DNA from 2 places in the Paenibacillus sp. FSL H3-0321 genome. Region 2 is predicted to be linked to the other one. Evidence: riboswitches for the same ligand, from Rfam matches in the RefSeq annotation. Region 2 holds a riboswitch; the other holds the start of a gene.

Region 1 (5,454 bases), 2.4 Mb from region 2:
GAGAATAAGGAAGAGGTAAGCAGCACCTACCTCAAGCTTCACTCAGAAATGCTGAACCTTGCTTCCTCGTATACGGCAGAAGAGCTTGAACTCATCACACAATTTTTGGGCAAGGCAAGTACGGTTCTGGAAGACCAGATTTATCAGCTTAGCTCTGCTACACTCAGCAAGCCCTCTTCCTGAATCCTCTGCTGCCACAAGCGGAAACGGCTTTGCCGTCTTCAAAAGGACGATATCCAGCGGTCGAATGGCCCGGGATATCGTCCTCTTTTCACATGCGGGATTGCTGCAAAAGCCATCTTTGCTTATTAAAACGGCAGGCCGGCATAAGCATTATGACTCGGTCTGCCGTTGATATGCGAATTTTTGGACAGCTTAGCCGCGTAGAATTTGAACCATGGATTCAAAGCCGCTGCTGGCCAGATGAGGATGTCTCAAGCAGGCTCTCCGGTATGCCTTGAGGATTTCGCCGTGAAGCGGATGTTCGGCCGGAACCCCTAACCGGGAGGCAAGCACTGCGCTTAAACCGGCAGTCCGAATTTCTTCCTGGAGAAGCACAGCTTCCTGATCATTAGGGTCGCCATAGAGAAGTGCGGAAGTAATGGCCGACACCAGATACGAGGTCTCTAGACCAAGCTCATGGGCAAGCATAGCAGGCCGCAGCAGCCGGTCGTTTGGTGAAAGCTTGCGAAGCGGGGAACGGGCTACGCGCGATATTTTATCGTTGAAGTTCGGGTTGATGAACCGGTCCATGATCTTATGGATATATCTGTCGTGCGCCGCAGGATCAAAACCGTATAAATGGACCAGCAACGCGCCGGTCTCCTGCAGCACTCCGCGGACACGGTCCTTAATTCCGGGGTCGGACATCGCCTCCTGAATGCTGGAGCAGCCCTCCAGGTAACCAAAATACGCTGCGCTGCAATGCCCGGTATTCACCGTAAACAGCTTCCGTTCAAGATAGGAATCGAGGGAGTCTACATAATGGACGCCTTTGATTTCCGTATAATCAGCGATTAATTCGCTGCGGGGAATGACCCATTCACTGAACGGCTCCACTACGATTTCCAGCGGATCTTTATGCGTCTGTACTGGAACGATGCGATCCACCATAACATCGGGGAAGGCGACACAGCGGTCTGCACGCCCCTTTAAAGGCTGCTTTAAATGGCGGTAGACCAGATTTTTAAGCTTTTGGCTGCTCCCAACGCCATTCTCACAGGCAATAATATGAAGCGGCTTCGGATAGGCGTTGCTGTTTAGCCTGTTCTCGATACCCTGCGCGATGGCTCCGGCAATGTCCTTCAGCGCTGTTAGCCCGACCGCTGTCGTCACGATCTCAGCCTCTGCTACAGCTTGGGCCACCTGTTCCTGATCCTTCAGATGAAGGGCGGTTACATTCTCCACAATAAAGCGGTCCCGCTCATCATTGGCAAGGGTAACAGGATAGCGCCCCCGTTCCTGCAGCTGAGCGATTTTCAGCCTATTTCTTCCGACAAAACAAACCTCATAACCGGAGTCTGACAGCACTGGGCCGATAAATCCCCGGCCAATATTGCCCGCTCCAAAATGTACGGCTCTCAAATCGGTGTCCCCCTTAAGTAATTTCAGCTCTTTATAATTTCACAAATTATAGTTGTTATACGCAGAAATTAGTACACTGTAGTGTTTTATACCTGCACACCAGAGATTTCGAAGCAACTCCGGGAAACTACGTGATCGAAGTCCAAAAGACTCAGGCTTTCGGTCTGGTGATGCGGCATATCAAATTCAAGAAAGCGGGTAATGGCATTCGGGATCACCACACAGAACATTCCAGCAGCAGCTGCAGCTCTTGCGCCGTTTGGCGAATCCTCAATAGCGACTGCCTCATGTGGTTTAATGTCAAGAGAGGACATGACCTGGTTATACAACTCCGGATCAGGCTTCACCTTCTCCACATGATCCGAGGTGCGGATGCTCTCGAAATAATCGCGTATGCCCAGCAGCTCCAAATGCCGTTCCACCCAGTCCATAGAGGAGCTGGAAGCAAGGCCAATCCGCAGTCCGGCGTCCTTGGCAGCATCCAGATATTGCTGAATTCCCGGCCGCATCTGTTCCAGCTCCATCAGCTTGCTGTGCCTCTGCTGGACCGCTGTTCTGAATGCCATCCGGTCGATAGGCAGCTTAAGGTCAGTCATCAAATATTCGTAGGGATTAAAACTGTTAAGGCTGGTGCCTATGCAAGTAGAATACTGTTCCAGCGACAGGTCTACCCCATGCTCTCCATAGGCTTCGCTAAAAGCGGTGTACCAAGCTGTTTCCGTGTCGATAATCGTTCCGTCAAAATCAAATATAATCCCTTTGATCAAATCAACCATCTCCCTCGCAGTAGTCCGGTAAGCTAAGCTCACACAAAATCGTGCAATTCGCCTCCAAAAATGCTTCCGGCTGGCGTCTGTCTGTAAAAACCATAACAAAGGTTTTCTGGCCGCGTCAACCGGGGCAGCTTATCTTCCATCATATGAGGGCGGTTACAATTGCACAAAAACGAAACCGGGGACAAGCCTAAAAAAAGCGTTTTCCCGGACGCTCCTGTTTGCACCAAAAAAACAAAAAAACCTTTCTGTACAAAGGATTTTGCGTATCTATGTCTTGCGGCCGGGACTCTGCGTATGATGCGTTTCAAGAAGACCGGCAATCCCACAACAAAAAAAATTTCTACTCTGCTGATTGGGCTTGGTCCCGTATGCCTTGCCGCGGGCAAGTTTTGCTTTGACTTTTCAAAACTTTCCGGGTTATACTTTATCTACGCTTAATTTCCAGCCTTTGGGCAGGAAAGCGGGGGAACCAGTCTTTTGGGGCGAATCATTCACAGAATGTAGGGTACCATCTTACCCGAGTCCGTCAGCTAACCTCGTCAGTAGTGGATGGGTCTGCTTTTTTAGGTATATTCATAACCAGAGACCCTTGCTAAGGGTCTCTTTTTTGTATTCTCATGACCCTGCTGGCAGCAGTTTGGCTATCGACCTCAAGGCTCCCTTACTTCTCACACTATGAGACCAAGGAGAGATGCAAGTGCAAAAGGTAAGGTACATAACGGATATCAGCAAGGTTGCCATGCTGTCTGAAACGGAGAAAGAAAAGCTGAAGGAGATCACCGGCAAATTCGCCTTTCGGGTCAATGACTATTATCTGTCGCTGATCGACTGGGACGACCCGGGTGATCCGATCCGCAGGCTCGTCATTCCAAGTGAAGGTGAACTTGCGGAGTACGGCTGCTGGGATGCATCCGATGAGGGAATGAATTATGTAGTGCCGGGATGTCAGCACAAATACAGAACAACGGCCCTTCTGATTGTCTCCGAGGTGTGTGGAGCTTACTGCCGCTACTGCTTCCGCAAGCGCCTGTTCCGCAATGATGTGAAGGAAGCACAAACCGATGTGGCTCCGGGCTTGGAATACATCAGGAATCATCCTGAGATCAATAATGTGCTGCTTACCGGCGGAGACAGCCTGATTCTCTCTACCTCCAAGCTGCGCTTCATCATCGAAAGTCTGAGATCCATTGACCATGTGAAGATTATCCGGCTGGGCTCCAAAATCCCCGTATTTAATCCCATGCGCATTTATCAGGACGAAGAACTGCTGGAACTAATCCGTACCTATTCATCGGAGGACAAACGCATTTACGTCATGGCGCATATTAATCATCCCCGGGAAATTACGCCCGAAGCCAAACAAGCATTCAGAGCACTTCATAATGCCGGGGCAATCGTGGTTAATCAAACGCCGGTGCTGAAAGGCATCAACGATGATCCGGCGGTACTCGGAGAACTGCTCGACCGGCTGTCCTGGGCCGGAGTCACTCCCTATTATTTCTTCGTGAACCGGCCCATTGCCGGCAACCGCGAGTTCGTTCTGCCGCTGGAGCGTGTCTACAACATTGTTGAGGAAGCCAAGGCCAGAACCTCAGGTCTGGGTAAAAGAGTCCGTCTATCCATGAGCCACTCCTCCGGCAAAATCGAGATACTGGCGATTGAAGACGGCAAGGCCTATCTGAAATACCATCAGTCCAGAGCGCAGGAGTACGGCAAATTTATGATCCTGGAATGTCCACCGGATGCGGAATGGTTCGATGATCTTCCCGGCAGCGAGAAGCACTGGACCCATCCTGCTTCCACTTCCCAGATCCCGCAGCTCCTATAAAAGCCAGCACAGTCCCCTTGTATCAGCATCGGGACTGTTTAGCGTGCTTACCGGCTATTCCATCCCCTGTGAGAACAGCTTGCTGATGAGTGCTCTCCGGCTGGATACGCCGGTCTTGGAGAAGATCGATTTCAGGTGATCCTGTACGGTGTACGCAGAAATATGCAGCGACTCTGCCAGCTCCTTCGTGGATAATCCCCGGGACAGCATCTCGGCCAGCTGCTTCTCCCTGGCGGTCAGCTGGCAGGCATCGGCCAGCAGCCGGAAGATCTCCGAGGACTTGGCATAGACAAAGGCAACGGCCAGCTCCGTCTTCCCGCCGCTTCCTTCAAGCCTGCTGGCCGTAACTGTCAAGTAAGCCCCATCCTCGACACGCAGGCATAATTTCGCCTTGGAAGGCAACCCTCCTGGTTCCGTATTCTCGCCAAGTGCCCGCAGGCATACGGCGTTGACCGGCCGGGGAAGAACTCCGTGATCCAACCGTTCCAGCTGCTGCAGACGACTCATCCAATATTGAGCCGCACTATTCGCGCTGACCGGAAGCAGCTGGTCCGTCAGAATCATGATTCCACTGTCCTCCGGTGCGCTATCCATCCGTCCCAGAGGGGGCTCGGAGGCATAGCTGCGGAGTGCGCCGGCAATCAGCGGAACAACAGATGCGATCACCGCACACTCCCGCTCCTGAAAAGGAGGTTCGTGCTGTGACCGGAACAAGGTTAAGAACCCCCAGCAGCCACCGCCTTCAACCAGCGCAGCCCGGAGCTCGTCTCCCAGGCCCGCAGGCTGGAGTACGTTGCGGTAACGTTCACTCCGCCCGGGCTGCCCTTCCGTTACACCGCTTAAACAGGCGACCGGCACTGCCGCTGCGGCCAACTGCTCATACTTCATATAATCCTCATGCAGATATTCATATTCAAACAGCTGCGGGTGCAGATCCTCAAGACCCTGCTCTGTGATCGCCCCGGTGGACAGCAGCGTATGCGGGTCCACGGTAGTGCAGCAGGCAGCGGTAAACGGAATGTACTGCCGCAGCTTGGAGATTACCGCCTCCCTGTATTGCGGAGATGTCATTCTCATCTCCTGCCGGTTGATTTCCAGCGTCCTCAAGCTTTTTAGAACCTCGCTCATCCTGATGTCCTTTCCAAATCCCACATATGTGGGATAGCCTATTCCGTGTTTAATCCTGATAATTAGTAATAATTCTTATTATATATCAGGAGAACTCACATTCAAGCTATAGAGACAGGAGCAGATATCATGCAAGAG
Region 2 (5,454 bases):
AGGAGTGGTAATCTTGAAAAAAAACAATCAAATCCCCGCGATCCTCGCAGCTTCAATTCTGCTGATTCTGCTCAGCAGCATGCTTAAGCCGGAGGGCTCTACCCTGCTGGGTGTGCTGCAGACGTTAATGCTCGGAGTGGGCTTGCTGGGCTGCTGTACAGCGGCCTGGAGATTCGCAAAAGGCGGCAAGGGCAAGAGCTGAGTATAAATAGAAAAGGCCGCAGCACTATGCTGCGGCTTTTTCATGCGCTTTGACAAGTTGCTATATTCCATACGAAGCTATACAACAAACAAGTTTGCTTCAGGCCGCAACGTTTCCAACCGGCACATTTGCTCGCGCACATGTCTCAGCCGGGTTTTCAGCACCGGCACGCTTTGCTCAAGAATGGTGCTGATTGCCGGCAGGGGCAGCAGCATGCCGTACCATAACACCTGCACAATCTGATCCTCCCAGGCTAATCCATTGGAAACAAAGAGGCTGCACTCCTCCGCAGCCCGGGAGCACTGCTGAATGCACTCCCGGTACGCATCCAGAGAGAAAGGCTGCGGGATGAAATCATCATGAAGGTACCGGGTATAAAGCTCAGTGAAGGTTTTCATCGCAGTCTTTTCCGCAACGGCACCCTCTCCCAGCAGCAGACTGGTGAGTGCATAAATATTTCCGGTGTTCTTTTGGACATATTCCGCAAACTCGCTGGCAGCTGTCCATTCCGGGGATAATGGGTCTGGCATGTCTTCACGTTCCTTCCTGAATAAGAAATTATAAGATGGAGAAATAAGTGATGGATCTGTCCATTAGCTCGGCTATGTCCGGTTCCTGCCAGCTGCCTTTATGCAGCAGGGAACTTGAAGGTTTATAGTACATCCGTCTGAAGGGGGGCGTACCGCCGGCCCCAGCCGTACGGGAATAGGGGACCATTTGCAGATGTGACGTGACGACCTTGCCTTGCAGCTTGGCTTTTAAATCCAGCAGGGCCGTTTGCACGATTTCTTGCTGACCCGGCTCCCACTGCGCACCTAGCTGCTGTACAATTTCTATGGCTTCTTCTAGCCTGTGATTGCGTATACTTCTCAGAAAGCTGCTCCATTTAATGACGTCAAAATGATCGCCTTCCGCAGACAGTATCCCCGCTCCCCAGCTGCACCCAGCCTTGCACGTAAGCTTCAGCACACCATACCGGCACTTGCCGGATGACTCCGCGGCATGATGGAATGGCCAGGGGGCATCGAATACAAACACTTCTATACGTGACAGCCTGCGCTGGTTCATTTCGTTTTCCCTCCTACCCATTTATAAGCTGCAGCCTCAGCACAAAAAACCGCAGCAGAGGAGGACCTCTGCTGCGGTTTTGGTACAGGCTTAAATACACCTGGCGAAAACACGTGGCGGATCAAGGTTCTCTCTAGTCGCTTACGGGGTTAGCTGTCGGATTCGGACGGTGAGAGTCGCCCTACCTAATGAGACCACAGTCTCCTTCGGATTCACCCCAAGAAAGATTCTTATCTTCCAGGTAAGGCCCTGCGGGCCTGATGGTTCCCCCGTTTCCCGCATTGCGGGAATTCAGCGTTCATATCGCATTTCATGCATTGGATTCAAACCGAATCATACCTTTTCGCATGAGCTTTGTAAAAAGAAAAAAACATTCTTCTGAGCCGATTTTCAGGGGATTATGGCAAAAGAAACGATAAGAAGTGCTAAAAGGGTGTTTATCAACGATTTTCAGCTTTTTATCTCGTGCATACGACTGCTTTTGATTTAGGGTGATTAGAGCCCAAAAGGCAATTTGCTCAACAGCGGGTGAATATAATCACAACGCTGAATGCTTTTTCGCAAATCGTTGATAAGCCGAGTAAATAAGAGGAATGATGAGATTGAGGCTTAAGTAAGCGCTACCCGATCTGGATTGGGTTTACTAAATGCATTATTTTGGCAGGTTTGGCGGTTTACAAGGCCGTGATCGCCAGAGTATGATTACTTCTGTTTACTACACAATCGAATACGCAGTCCGCTTAATTTCCGTTATGGAAAGCGGGGGAACCAACAATCGGCAGCCGATGTGAGAGTCGGAGCCGGTTATGGGGTGAATCCTGTGAAAGTGCGAGAGAATGCTCGCATGGATACAGGTAGGGCGACTCTCACTGCCCGAATCCGACAGCTAACCTCGTAAGCGTATTAGAGAGGATGAGCACAATGTGACCGTTAATTGGACCACAGAGGGAATTCCTTTGTGGTTTTTTGCTGTGTTCGTACGGGCAAATGAATGGAAGTCCTAGGCCGGAGGAGAGGAAGATATGGCGAATTCGGAAGAATATGTACTCATTAACGCTCCGACTAAAGCGGGGGAGCATTTTATCAAAATCTTAAAGTTCAGAGGCTACAAGATCGCAGGAATCGCCAACAATGCAGCGGAGAAGCGGCGTCTGGAGGAACTGGGAATCGAGGTCAATCTTGTGGTGGATACACATCATCAGAATACATGGTTCCGCCCCTCTTTTCCGGTAGGCAGAGTATTTCTGTTCGAGAGCAGTGTGACCTTATGCTGCCGGTATATCCAGATGTGCCGGACCTGGACGACAAAGCCAATATACGTAATTACGACTTCGATGAATCCCAGACTGGTCTATAAAGGACTTGGAGCGGATTCCGTCATCTATTCCCACAGCGGAAATGTCTCTTTTCTGGCGGATGTCTCAACGAATCCAGGATAAGGCCAAATAAAAGGGCAAATAAAAGGCATCTCCTGGACAGAGGTCCAAGGAGATGCCTTTTTCAAAAATATAAGAATTTATATGTTTCACACGATAACTTATCCTTCTATTTCTCGCTGAAACGGTACCGTCCTTAAAAAGGACGGCAAAGCCGTTTCCACTTGAATATAAATATTTATATGCCTCACGCTATGAATTATTCAGCGGTTGCTCCAATAAGCTCCTTAAGTTCGGAAACGTTGAAGCCCTTGACTGCGCGGCCTTCGTACACAGTAACAGGCACACCCATGAAGCCCAGCTTCTCGACTTCTTCCTGATACACTGTACTTGTCATAACATCACGCACCTCGAAGCTAACCTTTTGCTCGGTTAGCCACTGCTTCACTTGATTGCAGTCGCTGCATCCTGTGGTGGAATAGACAATTACCGGCTGGCTCATTGGCTCACAGCTGCCTTGATGGCGTCCCGGGTGATTTTCCAATGGGAGGTGTTCCAGCGGACTTCGCCGTCTTCCAGCAGGAAGATCTGCGGAGATTCATGCTTGATCCCGAAATCTTCGGCAATCTGATTGGACAGCGGACGGTCTTCAATCACATGGACAATGGCAGCTGGAGTCTCGGAGCCTTGCGTATAGGCAGTGAATTCCTCGTTGGCCTTGGCGCTGATCGGGCAGGTAGTGCTATGCTTGAAAAGCAGTTTTTTACCTGGTTGCGCAACATATTGCTGCAGTTCTTCCAGAGTGTGAAGTTGTTGGATAGACATCGGTATCTCACCTTCCTATAAGTACTTGTAACTACGATTGTAACATAGTTCAAAATTAAATCAAAAAGGAAGTTAGAGCACCCCTTTCAGCAGAATTACAGTCCCATGAAGGACGTTGAAAAAACGTGATTGCCATGCTAATGTGAAAGAGATGCCGCGTGTATCCTGAAGAATCGTAAAGGGTGTGTCCATATTCATGAAAAGGGTTGCTTTTGTTACCGGTGCTGACCGTGGTTTAGGTTTTTTTCTGGCAAGCTGGCTTCTAGAGAACAAATATTCCGTATTTGCCGGTCAGTATATGAAGGAGTCGGAATTGCTGGACGCACTGAAAAAGCAGTACCCGGACCGATTAACTCTGATTCCGCTGGATATCGGCGACCGTGAGAGTGTCAAGCAAGCGGCACGCAGCATTTCGGGCAGTACCGCTCATGTTGATATGATTATCAATAATGCCGGTATTATTCATAGAGCTGATGATGCCACGATGCTTGTTGATATGGACGATGAAGCCATGGCTCACATTTATAATGTAAACACGCTTGGTTCTTTGAGGGTCAGTAATGAATTGATGGGCCTGTTAATGCAGAGCAAGCAGAAATTGATTGTTAATATCTCCTCAGAAGCCGGAAGCATTGGCCGGAACAAACGGATTAATATGTACGGATACTGTATGTCCAAAGCAGCGCTTAATATGCAGTCCTCCCTGATGCACAACCATTTGAAGGTGATGGGCGGGCAGGTTATGGTCTTTCACCCCGGCTGGCTGCAGTCCTATATGAATGGTGAGAAGGCTCTGGAGGCACCTATTCCTCCTGAAGAGTCGGCGCGTAAGATTATGAATATCGTGCAGGAGCACAAGAAGTATATGGGTGAGGAGCCGGCTTATCTCGACCTGGACGGCAATGCCTGGCCCTGGTAACTATACACTAAGAGAAGCAGGAAGAGAGGCGGGAAGAACATGTCTGAAGGGAAAGCACTTGCACTTGGCAGCTACAGTGAGGTGAAATACCATCCTTTTGCCGGTGTGGATCATGAGATTAAGCGCATTCTGTCACCTGATCTGCAGGTGGAGGCTTCTGAAGATTACAGTCTCCTGAACAAAGACAACCTCGAGGGATTGAAGCTGGTTATCGCTTATACCGAATTTTCCGATCAGAAAATAGCCCCGGAGCAAAGTGCCGCTTTGCTGTCTTATGTAGCGGGGGGCGGAGGTCTGCTCGTTATACATAACGGAATCTCCCTGCAGCGGAATCAGGAGCTGGGCGCCATGCTGGGCGCGCATTTCACCCATCATCCGGAATACACCTCCCTGCATATGAAAATACCGGCACACGGGCATCCCATTATGCAGGGGATCAGCGAGTTCGTCATCGAGGACGAGCCGTACTACTTTGAAATGCATCCTTATTTTGAGACGACCGTGCTGGCAGAGTACCTTCATGAAGGGGCCATGCGTCAGGCGGCCTGGTGCCATGAGTTCGGACTTGGCCGTGTAGTTTATCTGATGCCGGGGCATCATTTGCCTTCCTTCTCGGTAGAGCCGTTCCGCCAAATGATCCGCCAAGGCGGAATGTGGGCAGCGGGTCTGCTGTAACTCCTATCTTTGAATCGTTTTAGCACATCATAACAGCTGCACGTTTCCCAAGAGGAGCATGCAGCTGTTTTTTTGATGTATGAATGTTCCAGCTTCGGTCAAAATAGGGTTACGAATAAAAAGGGGGACGCATGGAATGTGGAAGATGCTATGGGATCTTGTGCCCGGCTGGAAGGTGCTGTTTCAAGGTTTTGTCATCTTCATCGTTCCGGTCGTCTTAACCCGCCTAATGATCTGGCTCCGAATGAAAGAGGGCAAGGCGAGCACCCGGGGAATGCGGGCTGAAGGCAAAAAAGGCGGGGGTGTTCCAAGCTCCGAAGATACGGGGGAAGCAGATCAGACCAGCATCGCCGTGCAGAATAAAAAAACCGCCACAGCCGCACCCCCTG

What was found. A riboswitch is a leader RNA that binds a small molecule or an ion and turns the genes downstream of it on or off. The one in region 2 is predicted to bind cyclic di-AMP.
Region 1: another riboswitch for cyclic di-AMP. It lies ahead of MHI45_RS31780 (KamA family radical SAM protein); the one in region 2 lies ahead of MHI45_RS21660 (hypothetical protein).

The regions. Positions count from the first base shown of each region.
Region 1 covers NZ_JBBODH010000001.1:7,216,087-7,221,540, reverse strand. The annotation lists gene MHI45_RS31800 (MarR family winged helix-turn-helix transcriptional regulator) at 1-183, shown strand, start outside; gene MHI45_RS31795 (mannitol-1-phosphate 5-dehydrogenase) at 376-1,584, opposite strand; gene MHI45_RS31790 (HAD family hydrolase) at 1,671-2,351, opposite strand; gene MHI45_RS31785 (hypothetical protein) at 2,520-2,798, shown strand; cyclic di-AMP (ydaO/yuaA leader) riboswitch at 2,782-2,920, shown strand; gene MHI45_RS31780 (KamA family radical SAM protein) at 3,052-4,188, shown strand; gene MHI45_RS31775 (helix-turn-helix transcriptional regulator) at 4,243-5,259, opposite strand; gene MHI45_RS31770 (class I SAM-dependent methyltransferase) at 5,446-5,454, shown strand, end outside.
Region 2 covers NZ_JBBODH010000001.1:4,836,860-4,842,313, forward strand. The annotation lists gene MHI45_RS21645 (hypothetical protein) at 14-202, shown strand; gene MHI45_RS21650 (hypothetical protein) at 280-732, opposite strand; gene MHI45_RS21655 (hypothetical protein) at 761-1,270, opposite strand; cyclic di-AMP (ydaO/yuaA leader) riboswitch at 1,395-1,577, opposite strand; cyclic di-AMP (ydaO/yuaA leader) riboswitch at 1,998-2,186, shown strand; gene MHI45_RS21660 (hypothetical protein) at 2,293-2,709, shown strand; gene MHI45_RS21665 (glutaredoxin family protein) at 2,906-3,148, opposite strand; gene ytxJ (bacillithiol system redox-active protein YtxJ) at 3,145-3,471, opposite strand; gene MHI45_RS21675 (SDR family NAD(P)-dependent oxidoreductase) at 3,668-4,390, shown strand; gene MHI45_RS21680 (ThuA domain-containing protein) at 4,430-5,065, shown strand; gene MHI45_RS21685 (spore germination protein) at 5,202-5,454, shown strand, end outside.